Regions from separate parts of the Alloyangia pacifica genome, predicted to be linked through region 2. Evidence: riboswitches for the same ligand, from Rfam matches in the RefSeq annotation. Region 2 holds a riboswitch; the other holds the start of a gene.
What was found. A riboswitch is a leader RNA that binds a small molecule or an ion and turns the genes downstream of it on or off. The one in region 2 is predicted to bind cobalamin.

Region 1 (4,588 bases), on a different replicon from region 2:
CACGGCAACCGACTCCCCCCGCGTGCGCGCCGAACGCGCCACCGGCTCGGTCGCCGAGGCCGCGGCCCTTTGCGCCGCCGGGCCGGGCGCACGTCTGCTTGGCGCGCGCGTGATTTCCTCTGACCGCATGGCCAGCTGCGCGCTGGCAGAAGGACCCGATCCATGACCGTTCACTTCATCGGCGCCGGCCCCGGCGCGCCCGACCTGCTGACCCTGCGCGGCCGCGACATCATCGCGCGCTGCCCGGTCTGCCTCTACGCCGGCTCGCTGGTCCCCGAGGCGATCCTTGGCCATTGCCCCCCCGGCGCGCGGATCGTCAACACCGCGCCGCTGGACCTCGACCAGATCATCGCCGAGATCCGCCTCGCCCATGACGCGGGGCAGGACGTGGCGCGGCTGCATTCGGGGGATCTTTCGGTCTGGTCGGCGATGGGCGAGCAGATGCGCCGACTGAAGGCGCTCGGCATCCCCGTCTCGGTCACCCCCGGCGTGCCTGCCTTCGCCGCCGCCGCAGCCGCGCTCGGCGCCGAGCTGACCCTGCCGGGCCTCGCGCAATCGGTGGTGCTGACCCGCACGCCGGGCCGGGCCTCGTCGATGCCCGAGGGCGAGACGCTGGCCAATTTCGCCGCCACCGGCGCGACGCTGGCCCTCCACCTGTCGATCCAGAACATCGCGCGGGTGGTTGCCGATCTCTCCCCCGCCTATGGCGCGGACTGCCCCGTCGCCGTGGTCTACCGCGCCAGTTGGCCCGACGAGGTGATCCTGCGCGGCACGCTGTCGGACATCGAGGGCAAGCTCGGCGCGGGCATCACCCGCACCGCGCTCATCCTCGTCGGCCCGGCGCTGGCGGGCGAGGGCTTTGACGAGAGCTGCCTTTACGCAGCCGACTACGACCGCCGCTACCGCCCGCAAAGCGCCGAGAGCCCGTGGAGTGGCTGGACCCCCGAGCAGGAGGCGCAGACCGATGGCTGAGGTTCCCGGACTTCTGGTCTCGGCGCCCTCGTCGGGCACCGGCAAGACCACGGTGATGCTGGGGCTGCTGCGGGCGCTGGCGGAGGACGGCTTGGCGGTTCAGCCCTTCAAGTCCGGCCCCGACTACATCGACCCGGCCTTCCACCGCGCCGCCAGCGGGCGGCCAAGCTTCAACCTCGACGGCTGGGCCATGGGACCACACCTCTGGCAGGCGATCGCGGCGCAGGCGGCGGGGGCGGACATCAGCCTCGCCGAGGGCTCGATGGGGCTCTACGACGGGGTCGCCACGCGCGGTCAGCAGGGCTTTGGCAGCAGCGCCGAGACGGCGCGGGCGATGGGCTGGCCGGTGGTGCTGGTGCTCGACGTGGGCGGTCAGGCGCAATCCGCCGCCGCAACGGCGCTGGGGTTCCGGCAGTACATGCCCGATCTGCCCTTCGCCGGGGTGATCCTCAACCGCGTTGCCTCGCCCCGCCACGAGCGGCTCACGCGGCTCGGGATGGAGCGCGCCGGGCTGCCGGTGCTCGGCGTGCTGCCCCGGCGCGGCGACCTGACCCTGCCGGAGCGGCACCTTGGCCTCATTCAGGCCGTGGAGCATCCGGACCTCGAAGCCGCCATCGCCGGTTATGCCGCCTTCCTGCGCGAGCACGTGGACCTTGCCGCGCTCCGCACCGCCGCGGCGGGCGGGCCGTTTCCCGAGGATGCGCCAGCCCTGCCCAGACCCCCGGCGCAGCGCATCGCGCTGGCGCAGGACGCGGCCTTTTCCTTCACCTATCCGCACCTTCTCGAAGGCTGGCGCGCCGCCGGGGCCGAGGTCCTGCCGTTCTCGCCGCTCGCCGATGAGCCGCCCGCCGCCGGGGCCGATCTGGTCTGGCTGCCCGGAGGCTACCCCGAACTGCACGCCGGGCGCCTTGCCGCCGCCGACACCTTCCGCGCCGGGTTGCGCCGCCATGCCGAGACGCGCCCCGTCCACGGCGAGTGCGGCGGCTACATGGCCCTTGGCGCGGGGCTGATCGACAAAGGCGGCAGGCGGCACGAAATGGCGGGCCTGCTGGGCCTCGTCACCAGCTACGAGACCCGCAAGTTTCACTTGGGCTATCGCCGCGCGGTGCTGCGCGCGCCGATGCCGGGCTTCGACGCCGGGGCGGCGCTGCGCGGCCATGAGTTCCATTACTCCACCATTTTGGAGCAACCCGACCCGCCGCTGGCCGAGGTCGCCGATGCCGATGGCGCCCCGGTGGCCGAGACCGGCTCGCGGCGCGGGCAGGTCACGGGAACCTTCTTTCACCTGATTTCGGCGGAGGAGCCGTCTGCCCCCCGCGCACAAGCACAAGAGGAGGCGCGCATCCAGACCAAAGCACGGCGCTGAGCCGACCCCGCATGGTGTCCCGCACGGGACGCAAGGGAACCGGGTGAGAGGCCCGGACTGCCCCCGCAACTGTAAGCGAGGAGCGCCGAGGAAGATCCACTGGCAGGCATGCCGGGAAGGGCCGAGGCGCGACGATCCGCGAGTCAGGAAACCTGCCATGCGACCCCCTTTCCCGCCCTCAGGGGCAATTTCGCTGCCGGTGGGGCAGCCACACGTAAAGGAAATATCATGCATATCGAACCCGGCGTCGTAGACGGCGCCAAACTTGCCTTCGCCGCCGTCACCGCGGCAGGCGCCGCGGGCTATACCGCCAAGCTCGCCGCAGAGGACGCGGCGCGCAGCAATCTCGTTTCGCTCGCCGCGCGCACGCTGATGGCCGCCGTTGGCACCTTCGTTTTCTTCGAGGTGCTGCCGCACTTCCCGGTCGGTGTCTCTGAGGTGCATTTCATCCTCGGCTCGACACTTTTCCTGCTGCTCGGCACCGCGCCCGCCGCGATGGGTCTGGCGCTGGGTCTGCTGGTGCAGGGGCTGTTCTTCGCGCCCAGCGACCTGCCGATGTATTTCGTCAATGTCACCACGCTTCTGGTGCCGCTCTTTGCAACCGCGGCGCTCGCCCGTCGTGTGGTGCCCGCCGACACGGCCTATGTGGACCTGCGCTATGCCGACGTGCTGAAGCTCTCGGGTGTGTTCCAGGCCGGGGTCGTCGCCTGGGTCGCCTTCTGGGTCTTCTACGGCCAGGGCGTCTCGGCCGAGACCTTCGGCGCGGTGCTGACCTTCGGCGGCGCCTACATGCTGGTGCTGCTGATCGAGCCGCTGGCCGATCTCGCCGCGCTTGCCGCCGCGAAATCGCTGCGCGACACCGGGCTCGGCCGGCTCTTCGCGCCAAGGCTCTATACCGCCTGACCAAGCGCCCGGTCCCCAGAGCGGGGCCGGGCACCCACCGCAAGGACAACTCCATGATCCAGGACCTCTGGCTTGTCGGCATCGGCACCGGCAGCCCCGGCCATGTGACCCTCGAGGGGGTGCAGGCGCTGCGCGACGCGGCGGTCATCCTGCTGCCGCTGAAGGGCGAGGCGAAAGACGACCTCCGGGCACTGCGCCAGGTGATCCTCGAGGCCGCGGGCACAAACGCCGAGATCCGCACCTTCACCTACCCCGTGCGCGATCCGGCGCTTCCCTATGTCGAGCGCGTCGCCGCCTGGCACGACGAGATCGCCCGGCGCTGGATCGCGGCGCTGCACGGCGCGCCGGAGGGGCCGGTCGCCCTGCTGGTCTGGGGAGATCCCGCGCTCTACGACAGCACGCTGCGCATCGCCGGGCGCCTGCTGCCGCCCCCGAGGCTGCGGGTGGTCCCCGGCATCACCGCGATCCAGGCGCTGACCGCCGCCCATGCGATCCCGCTCAACAGCGTGAACGGCGCGGTAAAACTCACCACCGGGCGGCGCCTCCGCGCGCAGGGCTGGCCCTCGAGCGAGGAGACCGTGGTGGTGATGCTCGACGGGGAATGCAGCTTCGCGGGGCTCCCTGCCGAGGGGCTGCACATCTGGTGGGGGGCCTACCTCGGCAGCCCGGCGCAGATCCTCCGCTCCGGCCCGCTGGCCGAGGTCGCGCAGGAGATCATCGCCCTGCGGCAGACGGCGCGGGCGAAGCATGGCTGGATCATGGACACCTACCTGCTTCGCCGTGCCTCCGCGGACGGCGCAGACTGACGCCTGCGTGTCCGACGACCGGATCCCGGCCCTTCGTCCCCGGAAGCCCCAAACGAAAAGCCTTGGTGCCGGAAAGCACCAAGGCGAAAGGTTCTCAAATGAGCTGCGGCGCCACCACTCACGGATACTCGTCAAAAAGGCACTCTTGACCTAACGCCACGTCGGGTGCGTAGCACGGAGCTCACCTGACTCCAAGAGATTATCAAATTGATAAAGTTAACTGGGCGGCGACCTGTGACATTTCTTGACCCCATGGCCGCGCTGCGCAAAGACTTGCTGCCATGAACAAACTCAGCTCCATCCTTCAGCTCCGCGAGATGCTGCGCCAGCTCGAGCGCGATGTCGGTCTCGAAGATCTCAGCCGCCTGGAACGCGACGTGCTCCTTGCCGCGCATGGACTTTGCGAGCGGCCCGGCGACGTGATCAGCTCCGAGCAGATCCGCGACCATGCGCTGGTCCGCTGCACCGCGCAGGCGACCTTCTACCGGGCCATCCGCACCCTTCTCGACCGCGGGCTTCTGGAACGGGCGGCGGACACCAA
Region 2 (4,588 bases):
GTGATGGACGAGGTGGTCCACCAGCTTGGCGCCTCGCTGCAGCTTGCCGTTGCGGCGCTGGCGCTGTCGCTGCTGATCGGCCCGCCGCTCGGCATCCTCGCCGGGCTGCGGCCCGGCGGCCTGCTCGACCGGGGGCTGCTGGTGCTCTCGACGGGGCTGCGGGCGGTGCCGCAGTTCCTGCTGGCGCTGGTGCTGATCCTGCTGCTGTCGGTCGGGCTCGGCCTTCTGCCCGCCGCTGGACATGGCGCGGCGCGGCATTTCATCCTGCCGACCGTCACCCTCGCGCTTGGCCTTGCCGCGGTGAACGCGCGGATCGCCCGCGATGCCATGGCGCGCATCGCTGCCATGCCGTTCTGGCGCTTTGCCGAGTGGAAGGGGCTGTCGCGCCGCCAGGTGCTGTTGCGCCACGGGCTGCGCAACGTCGCGGTGCCGCTGGTGACCTACCTTGGGCTGCAATTTGTCACGCTGGTCGAGGGCGTGGTCATTGTCGAGTCGGTCTTCGGCTGGCCCGGCATCGGCCACGCGCTGGTGCATGCGATCTTTGCCCGCGACGTGCCGATGGTGCAGGCCACCGCCCTGGTGCTGGGGCTGGGCTTCGTGCTGGTGAACGCCGGTGTCGATGCCGTGACCCGCACACTCGACCCGAGGGGGCTGGCATGACGAGCATCGCGCATCGTCCCGCAGCTCGCACGGGCTTTGCCTGGGCGCGCAGCCTTGGCGCCGCGCTGGTGGCGCTGGCGCTGGCCTTCGCCATCCTCGGCCCGGTGCTGGTGCCGGGCGATCCCTTCGCTCAATCCCTGCTCAAGGCATTGGCCGGCCCCGAGGCGGGCGCGCCCTTGGGCTATGACCATCTGGGCCGATCGATCTATCACCGTCTGGCCCATGCGCTGCGGCTCTCGCCGCTGATCGCTCTGGCGGCGGTTGCCACCGCCGGGGCCTTGGGCCTGACGCTGGGCACGCTCGCCGCGGCGCGGGGCGGCTGGACCGACCGCGTGCTGACCACGCTCGCCGATGCGCTGCTGGCGCTGCCCGGCCTGTTGCTGGTGCTCATCGTGCTGGCGATCATGCCCTCGACCGCCACCGGCTTCTGGCTGGGCCTGTCGCTGGTGCTCTGGGTCGAGTTCTTCCGCCTCACCCGCGCCGCGGTGCGCGACACGCTGGCCTCTCCGGCGGTGCAGGCGACCCGGCTTCTGGGCTTCGGTCCGGTCTACGTCTTCCGCCGCCACCTCTGGCCGGAGATCGCCCCGATGATGCTGACGGCGGGGGCCTTCGGCATGGCGACGGCCATCATGGGCATCGCCGCGCTCGGCTTTGTCAGCGTCGGCATGCGCGCGCCGACGCCCGAGCTTGGCCTGATGATGGTCGAGCTCATGCCATACTGGCAGGAGGCGCCGCATGCGCTGCTCGCGCCGGTGAGTGCCACCTTCGGCCTGCTGCTGGGCCTCACCCTTCTGGCCGGGAGCCGCGAGACATGACCCTTCTGAGCGCAAAGGACATCTGCATCCACGACGGCGGCACGCAGCTTGTCGAGCCGCTGTCGATCACGCTGGAGCCGGGGGTGCCGCTGGTGATCCTCGGCGAGACCGGCTCGGGCAAGAGCCTGTTTGCGCAGGCAATCATGGGCACGCTGCCCGAGAGCCTCTCGGCGCGGGGCGAGGTCGACATCGGTGGGCGACGGATCAGCGCCGCGCGGCCGCGCGAGTTCCGCGGCCTCTGGGGGCGGCAGATCGCGGTGCTGCCGCAGGAGCCGTGGCTGTCGCTGGACCCGTTAATGCCCGCCGCGCGGCAGGTCGCCGAGGCGCATCAACTGGTGCGCGGCCTGAGCCCCGCCGAGGCTCGCACCCGCGCCGGTGACGATCTGGCAGCGCTGGGGCTTCAGGGTGCCGGAGCAAAACTGCCACATGAACTCTCCGGCGGCATGGCGCAGCGTGTCGCCATCGCCGCGGCGCGGGCCGGGGGTGCGCAGATCGTCATCGCCGATGAGCCGACCAAGGGGCTTGATGCCGCGCGCCGCGACGATGTGGCCGAGATGCTGATGGCGGAGGTGGGCAGCGGCGGCGGGCTGATCGTCATTACCCACGATCTTGCGCTGGCGCGGCGGGTCGGCGGTCAGATCGTCGTATTGCGCAAGGGCCGCGTGGTCGAGTCCGGCCCCACCGCCGATGTCCTTGCCGCGCCAACCTCCGACTACACCGCCCGGCTGATCGCGGCAGACCCCGAGACATGGCAAAAGCGCGCGCCCGCGCCCGCGGGCAGCAGCGTGGTGCGAACCGCGGGGCTCGCCGCGACTCGCGGCGACCGAGAGCTTTTCCGTGATGTGTCGCTGGATATCGCCGCGGGGCAGATCTTCGGGATCACCGGGCCCTCGGGCTGTGGGAAATCGACGCTGGGGGATGTGCTGCTCGGGCTGCACCGCCCCTCCGCCGGGCGCGTCACCCGCACGGCATCGCGGGCGAGCGCCTACCAGAAGCTGTATCAGGATCCCGTCGCGGCCTTTCCGCGGCACCAGAGCCTTCAGCGCACGCTGAGCGATGTGGCGCGGCTGCATGGGCAGGACCCGCGGCAGATCGAGCACCACATGGAGCGCCTCGGCCTTGCCCCGGTGCTGCTGGGTCGCAAGCCGAGCGAGGTTTCGGGCGGGGAGTTGCAGCGACTGGCGATCCTGCGCCTGCTGCTGGTGCGCCCGGCCTTCATCTTTGCCGATGAGCCGACCTCGCGTCTTGATCCGATCACCCAGGCAGAGGTCATCGGCCTGCTTGTGGACACCGCCGAACGCGACGGCTGCGCCATCATGCTGGTCAGCCACGATCCGGCGCTGGTGGCAAAGACCGCCGACCGGGGGCTTTCGCTTCACTGCCCGGCCGGGATGCAGGGCGACCCCGATACGCCGGGCCGATGGGAGCATGGCAACTTGACAAAGCACGGCGCCGCCCCGAGGTTCGCCGCGAACGGTTCCCATCCGGGATGAAAAGGGAACCCGGTGACGCGGCCTTGGGCCGCGGACTCCGGGACTGCCCCCGCAACTGTAAGCGTCCGTTCCGAGCCACCCGCCCTTACCGGGCGAAGCCACTGGGCCAAATGGCGCGGGAAGGCGGTTTCGGGACCATGGCCGCAAGTCAGGAGACCTGCCGTTCCGGCCCCGCGATCCCGCGGGGGCGTCACCTGCGCAACCGACCGGACGGGGTGTCCGGGAAAGGATACGGATGTTTCTTACAACCTCGGGCCGCCTCCGCGGCCTTGCGCTGCTGTGCTGCGCCTTGCTGCCCATTCCTGAAACGACATTTGCAGAATCGACCGACTACCCGTTGCAGATCCCCAACTGCGACCGTGTGACGACCTATGCCAAGCCGCCCGAGCGCGTGGTCTCGATCGGCCAAGGCACGACGGAGATTTTGCTCTCGCTCGGCCTCGCCGAGCATATCGTCGGGACCGCCATCTGGCTCGCGCCGCTGCCAGCGCCGCTGGCCTACGCGGGGCAAGCCGTGCCGCGCATCGCCGACAACTCGCCCGGTTTCGAGGCCGTGCTGAAGACCCGCCCCGATTTCGTCGCGGCGCAGTGGATCAACGACATCGCCCCGGATCAGGCCCGGGTTGGCACCTTCGCGCAGTTCGACGATTTCGGCATCAGCACCTATGTCTCGCCTGCGGAATGCGCCAAGAGCGACTTCAGTGCCGGCAGCGGCGACGGCGTCCGCGCGCAGGCCTGGAGCGACGATCTGCTGAACCGCGAGATCACCGAACTGGCCCAGATCTTCGGCGTGCCGGCGCGGGGGGCTGACCTGGTTGCTGCCAATGCCGCCCGGATCGAGGCGGCCACGGCGGGTGCGGCAGCGCTGCAGGCAAGGGACGTCTCGGTGCTCTACTGGTTCTCGTCGCCCGAGATCGCCGGCGAAGCCTATGTGGCCGGGCGGTTCGGGGCGCCGGCATGGATTTCCGAAGCTCTGGGGGTGCGCAACGTGATCACCTCGGACGAGGAATGGCCGCTGGTTGGCTGGGAGACGATTTCAGAGCTCGATCCGGATGTGATCGTGCTTGGCACCATGGAGCGGCGCAACCTCCCCGGCGACGACGTGGCGGCGAAACGCGCGTTTCTGGAAAGCGATCCGGTTGCCAGCCAGCTGCGCGCAGTGCGTGCGGGACATCTGATCGAGATGCCCGCGCATTCGATGAACCCGACGCTTCGGGCCGTCGACGGGGTCGAGGTCCTTTCGACGGGCCTGAAAGACATCGGTCTTACGCGGTGAGCGTTTCGCGCCGGACCCGCTCCGGCCCTCTGACGGGGCTGGGGTCCTTCGTGCTTGCCGGTGGCGTCGCCCTCACCCTCGCGACCTGCTGCGCGGTTCTCTTCGGCGAGATCAGCGTGACCCCGCGCGAGGCCCTGTCTACGCTGGCCAACCGACTCTTCGGGCTCGACCTTGCGGTCGATCCGATCCGCGACGGGATCGTCTGGCACTACCGGCTGAGCCGGGCGGTGGTCGCCATGTGCGCCGGAGCCTCCCTGGCGATCTGCGGCGTGGTGCTGCAGGCGCTGCTGCGCAACCCGCTCGCCGAACCCTACCTGCTGGGGATTTCGGCCGGCGCTTCGACC

Region 1: another riboswitch for cobalamin. It lies ahead of CEW88_RS21635 (energy-coupling factor ABC transporter permease); the one in region 2 lies ahead of CEW88_RS24815 (ABC transporter substrate-binding protein).

Annotation. Positions count from the first base shown of each region.
Region 1 is NZ_CP022192.1:33,367-37,954, forward strand. Features, by position in the region: gene CEW88_RS21620 (cobalamin biosynthesis protein) at 1-166, shown strand, start outside; gene cobM (precorrin-4 C(11)-methyltransferase) at 163-972, shown strand; gene CEW88_RS21630 (cobyrinate a,c-diamide synthase) at 965-2,338, shown strand; cobalamin riboswitch at 2,334-2,512, shown strand; gene CEW88_RS21635 (energy-coupling factor ABC transporter permease) at 2,567-3,241, shown strand; gene cobF (precorrin-6A synthase (deacetylating)) at 3,295-4,047, shown strand; gene CEW88_RS21645 (hypothetical protein) at 4,329-4,588, shown strand, end outside.
Region 2 is NZ_CP022190.1:96,214-100,801, forward strand. Features, by position in the region: gene CEW88_RS13460 (ABC transporter permease) at 1-660, shown strand, start outside; gene CEW88_RS13465 (ABC transporter permease) at 657-1,475, shown strand; gene CEW88_RS13470 (ABC transporter ATP-binding protein) at 1,472-2,968, shown strand; cobalamin riboswitch at 2,933-3,147, shown strand; gene CEW88_RS24815 (ABC transporter substrate-binding protein) at 3,204-4,244, shown strand; gene CEW88_RS13475 (FecCD family ABC transporter permease) at 4,274-4,588, shown strand, end outside.